Regions from separate parts of the Streptomyces sp. NEAU-YJ-81 genome, predicted to be linked through region 1. Evidence: riboswitches for the same ligand, from Rfam matches in the RefSeq annotation. Region 1 holds a riboswitch; each other region holds the start of a gene.

Region 1 (3,222 bases):
GCGCCGGGCGCCCCCGGGCGGTGCGGGCTGCGGCGCGGGAGCGGCCGCGTACACCCACACGGTCTTGCGGCGCAGCTGGACGAGCATCGCGGCCAGGCTCGGGCTGCCGGACGCCTGGGCGAGCGTCTCGTGGAACCAGTCGCCCAGCGGCCGCAGTTCACCGAGCCGGCCGTGCTGGGCCCGCTCCCGGCCGAGCCGGACCAGCCCGCGCAGCACCTTCAGATGGGCCTCGGTGCGGCGCTGTGCGGCCCGTGCGGCGCCCAGCGGCTCCAGCAGCGCCCGGATGTCCAGCAGATCGGCCGCCTCGCGCTCGGAGGGCTGGGCGACGCAGGCACCCGCGTGTCGGCGGGTCGTCACGAAGCCCTCGGACTCCAGGGTGCGCAGGGCCTCTCGGACCGGCACCCGCGAGACGCCGTAGCGCCGGGCGAGAAGTTCCTCGGTGAGCCGGCTGCCGGGCTGATATGTGCCGGAGACGATGTCGTCGCGAATCGCCGTACACACCGCATGCGCCGAAATCCGGCGACCGCTCTGGACCGCGGTCGTATCCCCGCTCACTTCCGGTCCCACATTGTCGAACCTCCGCCTTAACGCCCGCGAAACGCATCCATGGAACGCGCATTGAACGACTCTATTCCAATCGGACGTCATTTCCGATGGCGGAGTGCATTTCATGGATATTTTTTGGTCAGCCGGCGGCGCGGCACGCCGAAGGCCCCGTCCGGGGGACGGGGCCTTCTCGGATTCTCGCGGGACCGCGGGCGTGCGCGGAGTCCCGCGAGGTCAGACGTTGACGCCGTGCGAGCGCAGATACGCCAGGGGGTCGATGTCCGAGCCGTAGTCCGGGCTGGTGCGGGCCTCGAAGTGCAGATGCGGTCCGGTGACGTTGCCGGTGGCGCCCGACAGGCCGATCTGCTGGCCGGGGGTGACCTTCTGGCCGACCGAGACGCTGATCGACGACAGGTGGCCGTACTGGGTGTAGGTGCCGTCGTTCATCTTGATGACGACGTTGTTGCCGTAGGAGCCGCCCCAGCCCGCCTCGACGATCTCGCCCATGCCCACGGAGTGCACCGAGGTGCCGGAGGAGGCGTGGAAGTCGATGCCGGTGTGGCTGCCGGAGGACCACAGACCGCTGGCCGCCTCGTAGCCGGTGGAGACGTAGGAGCCGCCGATCGGCGTCTCGAAGGTGTTGAGGCGCTTGCGCTCGGCCTCGCGCGCCGCGCGCTCCTTGGCCTCGCGCTCGGCCTTGGCCTTCTTCGCCGCGGCCTCCGCCTTTCTGGCGGCCTCCTGGCGGGCGATCGCCTCCGCCTTGGCCTTGGCGGCGGCCTGCTCGGCGGCGGTCTCCTGGGACTGCGCCTGGGCCTCGATGTGGTCCGCGATCCCGTCGCCGATCACGATCGCCTGGGTCAGACCGGTCTGCTGGGGGCTGGGGCCGGTGTCGGCCGCGAACGCCTGTCCGGTGATCCCGGCGACGACGCCCGAGGCGACGGTGGTGATGCCCACGACGTTCGCGCCGGTGCGGACGTTGATCTTGGTGGTGCGGCGGTGTTTCCCGGTGGCAGTGCGGGTGGACGCCATGCTGAGGCGCACTCCTTTCCTTCCTTCTCGCCTACCGGGTTAGCTGACGGGTTCGGAGCAGGAAGGTCTCCTACGGACTCCTCCCCCGGCCGGGGAAGGCGCCCGATTCACCCCTGGGGACGTGTGGGTCCCCGGCTCCCCTGGCTCGCGCCGTACGGGGACTCGGCGATGACTGTCCGTGCCGCGGGTGCGGCGGGTTGCTGGCGAACAGCCGGACTGACGCTAAACGGGCCCGCTTTCGATCACCAAACGGTTCCGGTTTTTTGTTGCTCTCGCCACAAACCAAACAAGCTGTCACTCCCGCAAATCGGGCATGAAGGAAGGACCCCGGCACCTTTACGGGGCCAGGGTCCTTCCGCTGTGAGCTCGTTGACGGGACCGGCTGCCGGATCGTCAGCGGACCCGGATCGTCAGTGAGCCGGCCGGATCGCCGGTTCTTGGTCCGGATCCGGCCAACCGGCCAACTCCGGGCGGCTCAGCCGGAGATGACGCGCACCTCGCCGATGCCCAGCGCCCGGACCGGCTCCTCGATCGCCGAGGCGTCCCCGACCAGCACCGTGACCAGCCGGTCCGCCGGGAAGGCGGACACCACCGCAGCGGTCGCCTCCACCGTGCCGGTCTCCGCGAGGCGGGCGTACAACTGCGCCTGGAAATCGTCCGGAAGGTGCTGCTCGACCTGGTCGGCGAGAGTGCCCGCGACGGACGCCGCCGTCTCGTACTTCAGCGGGGCGACGCCCACCAGGTTCTGCACCGCGACATCGCGCTCCTCGTCGGTGAGCCCCTCCTCCTTCAGCGTGCGCAGCACCTTCCAGAGGTCCTCCAGCGCGGGCCCGGTGACCTCGGTGGCCACCGAGCCGCTGATCGCCAGCATGGCGGCGCCCGCGGAGCCGCCCGAGGGCGCCGGGGGCGCGGAGCGCAGCACCTGGCCGAAGGCGCGCACCCCGTAGGTGTAGCCCTTCTCCTCGCGCAGCACACGGTCGAGGCGGGAGGTGAGGGTGCCGCCGAGGCAGTACGTGCCGAGCACCTGCGCGGGCCAGACCCGGTCATGGCGGTCGGCGCCGACGCGCCCGATGAGCAGCTGGGTCTGCACCGCGCCAGGCCGGTCGACGATCACCACACGGCCGAGGTCGTCCGCGACGATCGGGGGAACCGTGCGCGGCGCGCCCGCCCCACCCGTCCAGGCGCCCAGGGTGTCGGCGAGCGCCCCGTCGAGGTCGACCCCGGTGAGGTCGCCCACGATGACGGCGGTCGCGGTGGAGGGGCGGACATGCGCCTCGTAGAAGGCCCGCACGGCCGCGGCGTCGATGCCCTCGATGGTCTCCTGGGTGCCCTGGCGCGGCCGGGACATCCGCGATTCGGCCGGGAAGAGGGCCGCGGAGAGGGCCATCGAGGCGCGGCGGGCCGGATTGGCCAGCTCATGGGGGATCTCGTCCAGCCGGTTGCGCACCAGCCGCTCGACCTCGCCGTCCGGGAAGGCGGGGGCGCGCAGTGCGTCGGCCAGCAGTCCGAGCGCCTTGGGCAGCCGGGAGACCGGGACCTCCAGGGAGACGCGGAGGCCGGGGTGGTCGGCATACGCATCCAGCGTGGCGCCGCAGCGCTCGAGCTCGGCGGCGAACTCCTCGGCGTCGTGCTTGTCGGTGCCCTCCG
Region 2 (3,222 bases), on a different contig from region 1:
TGGGCGTTGGTCCGGTAGAAGACCGCCACGTCACCGGCCTTGGCGTCGCCCGCGTCCGTGAGCCGGTCGATCTCGTCGGCGACGAACTGGGCCTCGTCGTGCTCGGTGTCGGCCACATAGCCGGTGATCTCGGTCCCGGCGCCGGCCTCGGTCCACAGGTTCTTCGGGCGGCGGTTCTCATTGCGCTCGATGACCGCGTTGGCCGCGCTCAGGATGGTCTGGGTGGAGCGGTAGTTCTGCTCGAGGAGGATCGTCCGCGCGGTGGGGTAGTCCTCTTCGAACTGGAGGATGTTGCGGATCGTGGCGCCCCGGAAGGCGTAGATCGACTGGTCGGCGTCGCCCACCACGCACAGCTCGGCTGCCGTGGTCTCCTCGGTGTCCGTGCCCACCAGCTCGCGCACGAGGGTGTACTGCGCGTGGTTGGTGTCCTGGTACTCGTCCACCAGGACGTGCCGGAAGCGGCGGCGGTAGTGCTCGGCCACGTCCGGGAACGCCTGGAGCAGATTGACCGTGGTCATGATGATGTCGTCGAAGTCCAGTGCGTTGGCCTCGCGCAGCCTCGCCTGGTACATCGCGTACGCCTCGGCGAGCGTCTTCTCAAAACCGTCCGTGGCCTGTCCGGCGAAGGTCTCCTCGTCGATCAGCTCGTTCTTCAGGTTGGAGATCTTGGCGCTGAAGGACTTCGGCGGGAACCGCTTGGGGTCGAGATCCAGATCCCGGCAGACCAGCGACATCAGCCGCTTGGAGTCGGCGGCGTCGTAGATCGAGAACGACGAGGTGAAGCCGAGCCTCTTCGACTCGCGGCGCAGGATGCGGACGCAGGCGCTGTGGAAGGTGGAGACCCACATGGCGTTCGCCCGCGGGCCGACGAGCTCCTCCACCCGCTCCTTCATCTCGCCCGCCGCCTTGTTGGTGAAGGTGATGGCGAGGATCTGGCCGGGGTGCGTGCCGCGGGCGCCGAGCAGATAGGCGATGCGGTGGGTGAGCACCCGGGTCTTTCCGGAGCCGGCGCCCGCGACGATCAGCAGCGGCGAGCCGGTGTGCTCAACGGCGGCTCTCTGCTGCTCGTTCAACCCCTCGAGCAGGGCGGACGGGTCCACGACGGGCCGCGCGGCACCGTCCCGGTAGTGGGCCTCCCGGGGCACGGGCGCGTCGAAGCCGCCGCTGAAGAGGTGATGCGGCACGTCCTCGGCACCATCGGGGCCGGGGTGCGCCGAATCCTCGGGCGGCGGTGGTGGCTCCTGGTTCGGAGGAGGCCCGAGGTCCGCCAGGAAGCTGTCGTCAAAGAGGCTGCTCATCGCTCCCCGAGTCTAGGCCGCCCCACTGACAGCCGATGCCCGAACATCACGAAACGGTTTCGGGCAAAACGGCCACCAGTCTTCACAGGAGCCCCACGTGTTGGCTACCGTCCTGCGTCAGGCGGCCCGGAAGATCCGTCGGCGAACCACGTCGGCACGGGCTGCCTCCGCCGAGTCCGGCACCGCCGTAAGGCGCCCGGAGCCGGGGACCCGACAACGCAACACCGGGGTGAATCGGCCCGAAGCGGCGTGGCACGGAAGTGCCGCCCGGACACGGCCGTAGGGCAACCTTCCGTACCGCCCGAACCCGACAGCTAACCCGGTAGGCGGTCCACGGAAGGAGCGCCTCCCTTGGCGTCGCATCGCAAGCCGCGGAGCCGAATACCGGCCCCGCTCACCGGTCACGGCCGCCGTACGGCCGTCGGGTTCACCACGGCCGCCCTCGCATCCGTCACCCTCCTCTCCCAGACGGCCAACGCCGCGCCGGGCGACGACCCCAAGCCGGCCACCCAGTCGATCGACAAGGTCAAGGAGAAGGTCGACACCCTCTATCACCAGGCGGAGAGCGCCACCCAGCGCTACAACGCCGCCAAGGAGCGCGCCGATCAGCAGCGGGCCAAGGTCGACAAGCTGCTGGACTCCGTCGCCCAGCGCACCGAGAAGCTCAACGAGGCGCGACGCACGCTCGGCGCCTACGCCACCGCCCAGTACCGCGACGGCGGAATGGCCCGCTCCGCCGCGACCCTGCTGTTCTCCAACGATCCGCAGGACGTCTTCGACCAGTCGCATCTGATCGACCGGCTGACCGGTCGGCAGAAGCAGGCCGTCGACGACTTCCAGAAGCAGCAGGCGAGCGCCGCCAAGGAGCGCGGTAAGGCCGGCGAGAGCCTCGCCTCGCTGACCGCGTCGCAGAAGCAGCTGAAGACCCAGAAGAAGACCGTCCAGGACAAGCTGACCGAGGCCCGGCGGCTGCTGGCGAATCTGACCGCCAAGGAGAAGGCGCGGCTGGCGGCGATCGAGAAGAAGAAGGCGGAAGAGGCCCGCCGTAAGGCGGCCGCGCTCGCCGAGAAGCAGCGCCAGGAGGCCGCGCGCAAGAAGCAGCAGGAGCAGAACGGAGACAGCGGCTCCGGTTCGACGGCGCCCTCGGCCCCCGCCAACAGCTCCAAGGCGGCCCAGGCCATCGCCTTCGCGAAGTCGCAGCTCGGCAAGCCGTATGTCTGGGGCGCGACCGGTCCCAGCTCCTTCGACTGCTCAGGGCTGACGCAGGCGGCCTGGAAGACGGCCGGGATCTCGCTGCCGCGCACCACCTGGGACCAGGTGAAGGCCGGTACGCGCGTCTCGACGTCCGAACTCCAGCCGGGCGATCTGGTCTTCTTCTACGACGACATCAGCCATGTCGGCCTCTACGTCGGCGACGGGATGATGATCCACGCGCCGAAGCCGGGCGATGTGGTGAAGAAGGCGCCGATCACCGAGATGCCGATCTACGGGAGCGTGCGGCCCGCGTAGGACACGAGGGCCGCGCAGGACACGAGGGGGCCGTGCGGGCCCCCGATGTGCCGCTGCCCGGGGCTGGGCCCCGGGCAGCGGCATCGTCACGTCATCGGCTCATGTGCCGTTCACGTGCCGGGCTTGCGCCCGTAGACGTACACGTCGTCGCCGTTCTTCAGCAGGCTCCAGTACTTCTTGGCCTCGCCCGTGCGCATGTTGACGCAGCCGTGGGAGCCGGGCGGGGACCATACGCTCCCGGCAATCGAGTGGAACGCCTGACCGCCGTCGAAGAACTGGCTGTAGGGCATGGCGACCTTGTAGAGCGTCGACCAGTGGTCGATGTTCCGCCAGTAGATCTTCTTCAGCCCGGTGCGGGTCTCGAAGCCGTTCCGCCCGGACCGCACCGGCACCGGCCCGTAGACCAGCCGGGAGC
Region 3 (3,222 bases), on a different contig from region 1:
GGTGGAGGTCGTGGCGATCCTCCTCGGCTGCTTCCGGGAGGCGGCGGAGCAGGAGACGACCCTGGAGGCGCTCGTGGGCCGTCTGGAGCGGGCCCTGCAGCGTGAGGGTGCCCGGCGGGCCGACCTGGAGGTGTTCGAGGGGTTCACGACGGCCGTGGTGGCCGAAATTCCGCGCGGCGACTCCACCCTGCGGCTGATCAACCGCGGCCATCCGGCGCCGCTGCTCATGGCGGAGGACGGTGCGGTGCGTGCCCTGGAGCCGGAGATGTCGGCGCTGCCGGTGGGGATGGGGGAGTTGGCCGGGTGGCCGGACCGGGTGATGGAGCTGGGGTTCGAGGAGGGGGAGACGCTGCTGCTGTTCACGGACGGGGTGACGGAGGCCCGGGACCGCAATGGCGAGTTCTACGACCCGGAGAAGCAGCTGCGCGGCCGCCGCTTCGCCGATCCGCAGGAGCTGCTGGACGCGCTGGTGGCCGATGTCGAGCGCCATACGGACGGCGGGACATCGGACGACATGGCGCTGCTGGCGGTCCGCCGGACCCCGGCCCGCGGGAACGGACGGGGGAACGGGCAGGGCAATGGGCAGGGCAATGGGGGCAATGGGCAGCGGGACGGCCGAGGGAACGGGCACGACGGCGACGGCGGTGCGAGCCGCGGCGGCCATACGAGGGACAGCGGCGTCCCACACCGTCCGTAGCCGACCGGGTCCATACCGTGCGTAGTCGACCGAGCCCCCTCCGCATAACAATTGCTGCACGATCGGTCCGCACGCGTTTTTGCGAACCTTTGGCCAATGCGTCGACTTGCCCCCATCTGTCCCCTCTTGGGCGCTAAGTTCATGCCAAAGGTGCGCGGATTCCTCAGAACAGCTTGGAATCACATCGCGCTCTCTATTAACGTTCGATAACGCAGCGCGGTCGTCACAACCGTCGCAAGGGCGGCACCGTGCGCCGTCGCCGAATCCCGTACGCACACCGGCAGTACCGCACCACCAGCAGCACCAAGGGAACCGGGGAACCAACACCTTGGGGTGAATCGGGTCGAACCTGACCCGTAGGAGACCTTCCTGCTCCGAACCCGTCAGCTAACCCGGTAGGCGAGAAGGAAGGAAAGGAGTGCGCCTCCGTGGCGTCCAACAGGTCTGCCCTGGACGAGGCCCCGTATCGCACACGGGGAGGCGGTTTGGGGACCGCCACCGCCTACGGCCCCGGCTTTGACGCCGGCGGCGGGATGAGCTCCGGGGACGGCCACTTCGCCCCCGACGATCGGTACCTGGACGCGCATGGGGACGCGTTCGAGGGCCCGGGTGCCGGATTCGAGACCGAGCCCTGGGAGGAGTGGAACCCCACCGAGGAGTCCATCGCTCCCGTACGCGGCCGGCACCGCGTGGCCAAGCAGCGCGGCGGGACCATGGCGCGCAGCGGCGCCGTCCTCGGCGTCGGCGTGATCGCCGCGGTCGGTGCGGGCGGTATGGCCAGCGCCAAGGACCGTCCCAAGCCGCCCATTTCCATGCCGGATCTCGGCCACGTCGCCGATGAGGTCAAAGCCAGCCTGCCCGCCGCCAAGGACCTGCCCGGCATCGGCTCCTGGACGTCGGACGACAGCAGCGGCCCGCAGACGGCCGCCGCCCCCCTCTCCCAGGCCGGCCTCACCAGCGAGGACGAGCAGCGCGGCACCACCGACGCGGGCGAGGCGCTCCGCGCCCGCATCCTCCAGCAGGCCGAGAACCAGCAGAACGCGGCGGACGAGGACAGCCGCACCGCCGCGGCGAAGGCCGCCGCGGACAAGGCGTCCGACCAGGCCGCGGAGGTGGCCGCCCAGCGGAAGGCCAAGGCCGAGGCGGAGAAGAAGGCCGCCGAGCAGCGGGCGAAGGAGGCGGCGGAGAAGAAGGCCGCGGCCGAGCGCCAGGCCAGACTCGCCGCCGCGTACACCCTCCCCGTCGGCTCGTACACCCTGACCGCGAGCTTCGGCCAGGCGGGCGACATCTGGTCGGCCGACCACACCGGCCAGGACTTCGCCGCCCCGACCGGCACCCCGGCCAAGGCGGTGCACGGCGGCACCATCACCCAGGCGGGCTGGGCCGGTTCGTACGGCTACCGCATCGTGCTGACCCTCAGCGACGGCACCGAGATCTGGTACTGCCACCTGTCGTCGATGGTCGTCACCTCGGGCAAGGTGACGGCGGGCGATGTCATCGGCCGCGTCGGCGCCACCGGCAATGTGACCGGCCCGCACCTCCACCTCGAGGTCCGGCCCGGCGGCGGCTCGCCGATCGACCCGATGCCCTGGCTGCGCCAGCACGGGATGAACCCCTGATACTCCGGCGGCTCTGGCGCTCTCTCCCCCCTTGACGCCAGGGCCGCCGGTTTACGTCCCGACGGGGCCGCCCCCAGGAACAACCCCGCCCAGCCACCCGTTGTAAAAACGTATGGCTGACAACACACAGAAGATCGGTGATCTGTCCGTTTTCCCGTTTGCCCTGGGCGGGAACGTCTTCGGCTGGACCGCCAACGAGGCCGAGTCCTTCCGGGTGCTCGACGCCTTCGTGGCGGCGGGCGGCAATTTCATCGACACCGCCGATGTCTACTCCGCGTGGGTGCCGGGCAACGAGGGCGGCGAGTCCGAGACCATCCTCGGCAACTGGTTCGCCTCCCGGGGCAACCGCTCCTACGTCGTACTCGCCACCAAGGTGGGCGCCGGCTCCCCGGAGCCCCGCGGTCTGACCTCGTCCGCCATCAAAACGGGCGTCGAGGAATCCCTCCAGCGGCTGCGCACCGACTACATCGACCTCTACTACACCCACTACGACGATCCGTCGGTGCCGGTGGAGGAGATCATCACCACCCTGGACGAGCTGGTCAGAGAGGGCAAGGTCCGCGAGGTCGCCGCGTCCAACGTCAGCGCGGAGCGCCTGGAGGCCCAGCTGGCCTTCTCCACCCAGGAGAGCCTGGCCCGCTACGTCGCCCTCCAGCCGCACTACAACCTGGTCTCGCGCGACACCTTCGAGGGCGACTTGGCCGACGTCGCCGCCCGCCACCACCTGGCGACCATCCCGTACTACTCCCTGGCGTCCGGCTTCCTCACCGGCAAGTACCGCCCCGGCACGGCGGTCGACAGCCCCCGCTCCACCGGCGCGGCCAAGTACCTGGAGACCGAGCGCGGCCAGAAGGTCCTCGCCGCCCTGGACGACGTCGCGGCCAACCACGCCACCGAGCCCACCAC
Region 4 (3,222 bases), on a different contig from region 1:
AGCGAGCCGATCTGGTTGACCTTGACCAGCAGGGCGTTCGCGGTGTCGCTGTCGATACCGCGGGCGAGCCGCTCCGGGTTGGTGACGAAGAGGTCGTCGCCGACCAGCTGGACCTTGTCGCCGAGCTGCTCGGTGATGGTCTTCCAGCCGTCCCAGTCCTCCTCGTTCAGCGGGTCCTCGATGGAGACCAGCGGGTACGCGGCGACCAGCTCGGCGTAGTACGAGGTCATCTCGGCGGCGGTGCGGGACTTGCCCTCGAACTCGTACGACCCGTCCTTGTAGAACTCGGAGGCGGCGACGTCGAGCGCGAGCGCGATGTCCTGGCCCGGCTGGTAGCCGGCCTTCTTGATCGCCTCGAGGATCAGGTCGAGGGCCTCACGGTTGGAGCCGAGGTTCGGCGCGAAGCCGCCCTCGTCGCCGAGGCCGGTGGACAGGCCGCGCTCCTTCAGCACGGACTTCAGGGTGTGGTAGACCTCGGCGCCCCAGCGCACGGCCTCGGAGAAGGACTCCGCGCCCACGGGCGCGATCATGAACTCCTGGATGTCCACATTGGAGTCGGCGTGCGACCCGCCGTTGAGGATGTTCATCATCGGGACCGGCAGCAGATGGGCGTTCGGGCCGCCGAGGTAACGGAAGAGCGGGAGGTCGGACGCCTCGGAGGCGGCGTGCGCGACCGCGAGGGAGACGCCGAGGATGGCGTTGGCACCGAGCGAGGACTTGTCCGGGGTGGCGTCCAGGTCGAACATCGCCTGGTCGATCAGACGCTGCTCGGTGGCGTCGTAGCCGACCAGCTCGGGGCCGATCTGCTCGATGACGGCGAGGACGGCCTTCTCCACGCCCTTGCCGTTGTAGCGGTTCTTGTCGCCATCACGGAGCTCGAGGGCCTCGAAGGCGCCGGTGGAGGCGCCGGACGGAACGGCGGCACGGCCGGTGCTGCCGTCGTCGAGGCCGACCTCGACCTCGACCGTGGGGTTGCCTCGCGAGTCGAGGATCTCGCGAGCTACGACGACGTCGATGGACGGCACGAGGTTCTCCTTCGTATGGGTCTGCGGTAGCAGCACGAGCCTAACGGGCCGGGAGGGCTGCACCCCGCGTTCGCCCGCCCCACGAGACGAGGGCGTGACACAAAAAGCCAGATTCCGAATCACATATCCAGATTTCTGGTGAATCGGGCAATGAGGGAGCCCCGATGGGGCGCGCCATAGAGGCGGCACGCCCGACCGGGGCTCGTCTCAGGGGTTCTCGCGCGGCGGCCTCAGGCCGCGGCTGCGACCGTGACTCAGCCGAGGTGCAGCTTCTGGCCCGGGTAGATCAGGTCGGCCTTCTCCACGATGTCGTCGTTCAGCTTGAAGAGCTTCTTCCAGCCGCCCTTGACGTGGTGCTCCTTGGCGATCTTGCCGAGAGTGTCGCCGGACTTGACCTTGTACTCGCCGTCACCCTTCTTGATCGGGCCGCGGGGCTGCTCACGCGTGGCGCGCTCGGGCGCGGTGTGCGGCTGGGCCTTCGGCTGGGCAGGCTGGGCGGCCGGAGCCGACTTGGTGGAGGCCGACGGCTGGTCCTGCGAACCGGAGGGCGCGGACGGCGCGGAGGGCGCGGACGGGCTGCCGCCGGAGGTCAGACCCTTGCCGCAGACCGGCCAGGCGCCCTTGCCCTGGCTGCCGAGGACCTTCTCGGCTATCTGGATCTGCTGGCTCTTGCTGGCCTTGTCCGCGGTGGGCGCGTAGGCGGTGCCGCCGTACGCGGCCCAGGTGGAGCTCGAGAACTGCAGGCCGCCGTAGTAGCCGTTGCCGGTGTTGATCGACCAGTTGCCACCGGCCTCGCACTGCGCGACCTGGTCCCACTGGGAGCTGGTGGCGGCGGAGGCGGAGGTCGCCCCGATGAGGGGCGCCGCCACGGCGGCACCGGCGAGACCGGTGAGCGCGGCGATACGGGTGGCCTTGGAGGGACGGCGGTGCTTCCCGTTGGACTTCAGCATCGTTGGTTCGTTTCCTCACCGACGCCTACGAGGTGAGCTGTCGGGTTCGGACGTGAGTTGCCCGGCCGGTCGCGATGATCGCTCCCGGCTTCACCCCTAGCCGACGAGCCCGTGTCCACAGGCCACTCGGCACCTACCTTGGGTCCCCCGCTCCTGCCTTCGGCGCTGACGCGTCGGATTCCCCCCGACCGCCGGCAGGATTCGGCGTGACGATCGACGGTGCCCGCGGTGGCGAGCGGAAAGACGTTAAACACACCTCCCGAGAACGTTCAAACACCCCAATGGCAGCGAATGGGGCTGTAATTGATCTCACCCGGCCCACATCGGCGCAGGTAGGGCCGGGTGAGGAGAGAACGGACACGAGGTGCGCCCCGGAAATTGTGACGAGATGTATGTCTCACCGGAACCAGATCGGGCAATTCCCCCCGAATCACTGCTCCCTGATGGCGAGGTCAAGTCGCTGACCAGGGATGATCAGGTCGGGGTCGATTCCGATGAGGTCCTCGTTGCTCTCGTAGAGCCCTTCCCAACCTCGGGACACATTCCGGTCCTCGGCGATGCCTGACAGATTGTCACCGGGGCGAACGGTGTAATCGTCGTCCGTGGGGCTCTGGTCGCGGTCCGCGGCGTCGCGCGAGGCGTGGCGTCCGGAGGGCTGCCCGTCCGCCGAATCGCCGTCCTCGGCCCGCTCCCCGGCATCCGGGGAGCCGCGGTGGCGGCCGGAGGGCGAGGGGTCGGCGGAGGGATCCGCCGAGGATCCCTTCGAGCCGTCCGACGCCGAGTCGTCCGAGCCGTCCGAGGCCGGGTCGTCCGAGGCCGAACCGTCCGACGTCGGGGTGTCCGAGGCCGAACCGTCCGACGTCGGGGTGTCCGATGCCGAGCCGTCCAGTCCGTCGGGGGACTTGGAAGTGTGGGGGGCCTCCGGCTTCTCGGTCGATCCGGACGAATCCGGCTTACCGGCGCCGTCGGACGTCCCCGAACGGTCCGACTCCGGGGAGGAGGAGCCGTCCCGCTCCCGGTCCCCCGCCTCGCCCCGGCCCGCCCCCGGGTCCCGGGTGGCCGTGCCACCGGGGTCCACATCGGGGGCGCCGGAGCCGTCGGTGAGCCCCGCACCCAGCGCACAGCTCGGCCAGGCGTCGGGACCGCGGTCGCCGAGGATCGACTCGGCGACGGATATCTGCTGGGAGCGGCTGGCCAGGTCGGGGCGCGGGGCGTACTCCGTACCGCCGTAGTCCTTCCACATGTCG

The links. A riboswitch is a leader RNA that binds a small molecule or an ion and turns the genes downstream of it on or off. The one in region 1 is predicted to bind cyclic di-AMP.
Region 2: it holds a riboswitch for cyclic di-AMP, as region 1 does, so the genes downstream of both, J5X86_RS04780 (NlpC/P60 family protein) here and J5X86_RS40205 (M23 family metallopeptidase) in region 1, are expected to answer to the same signal.
Region 3: it holds a riboswitch for cyclic di-AMP, as region 1 does, so the genes downstream of both, J5X86_RS00110 (M23 family metallopeptidase) here and J5X86_RS40205 (M23 family metallopeptidase) in region 1, are expected to answer to the same signal.
Region 4: it holds a riboswitch for cyclic di-AMP, as region 1 does, so the genes downstream of both, J5X86_RS36070 (transglycosylase family protein) here and J5X86_RS40205 (M23 family metallopeptidase) in region 1, are expected to answer to the same signal.

What each region holds. Positions count from the first base shown of each region.
Region 1 is NZ_JAGFNO010000030.1:27,847-31,068, forward strand. It holds gene J5X86_RS40200 (GntR family transcriptional regulator) at 1-555, opposite strand, end outside; gene J5X86_RS40205 (M23 family metallopeptidase) at 781-1,575, opposite strand; cyclic di-AMP (ydaO/yuaA leader) riboswitch at 1,590-1,753, opposite strand; gene J5X86_RS40210 (pitrilysin family protein) at 2,051-3,222, opposite strand, start outside.
Region 2 is NZ_JAGFNO010000001.1:1,098,891-1,102,112, reverse strand. It holds gene pcrA (DNA helicase PcrA) at 1-1,298, opposite strand, end outside; cyclic di-AMP (ydaO/yuaA leader) riboswitch at 1,457-1,643, shown strand; gene J5X86_RS04780 (NlpC/P60 family protein) at 1,650-2,807, shown strand; gene J5X86_RS04775 (L,D-transpeptidase) at 2,918-3,222, opposite strand, start outside.
Region 3 is NZ_JAGFNO010000001.1:30,990-34,211, reverse strand. It holds gene J5X86_RS00115 (PP2C family protein-serine/threonine phosphatase) at 1-697, shown strand, start outside; cyclic di-AMP (ydaO/yuaA leader) riboswitch at 945-1,114, shown strand; gene J5X86_RS00110 (M23 family metallopeptidase) at 1,126-2,316, shown strand; gene J5X86_RS00105 (aldo/keto reductase) at 2,429-3,222, shown strand, end outside.
Region 4 is NZ_JAGFNO010000024.1:25,655-28,876, reverse strand. It holds gene eno (phosphopyruvate hydratase) at 1-1,025, opposite strand, end outside; gene J5X86_RS36070 (transglycosylase family protein) at 1,280-1,975, opposite strand; cyclic di-AMP (ydaO/yuaA leader) riboswitch at 1,983-2,150, opposite strand; gene J5X86_RS36065 (transglycosylase family protein) at 2,406-3,222, opposite strand, start outside.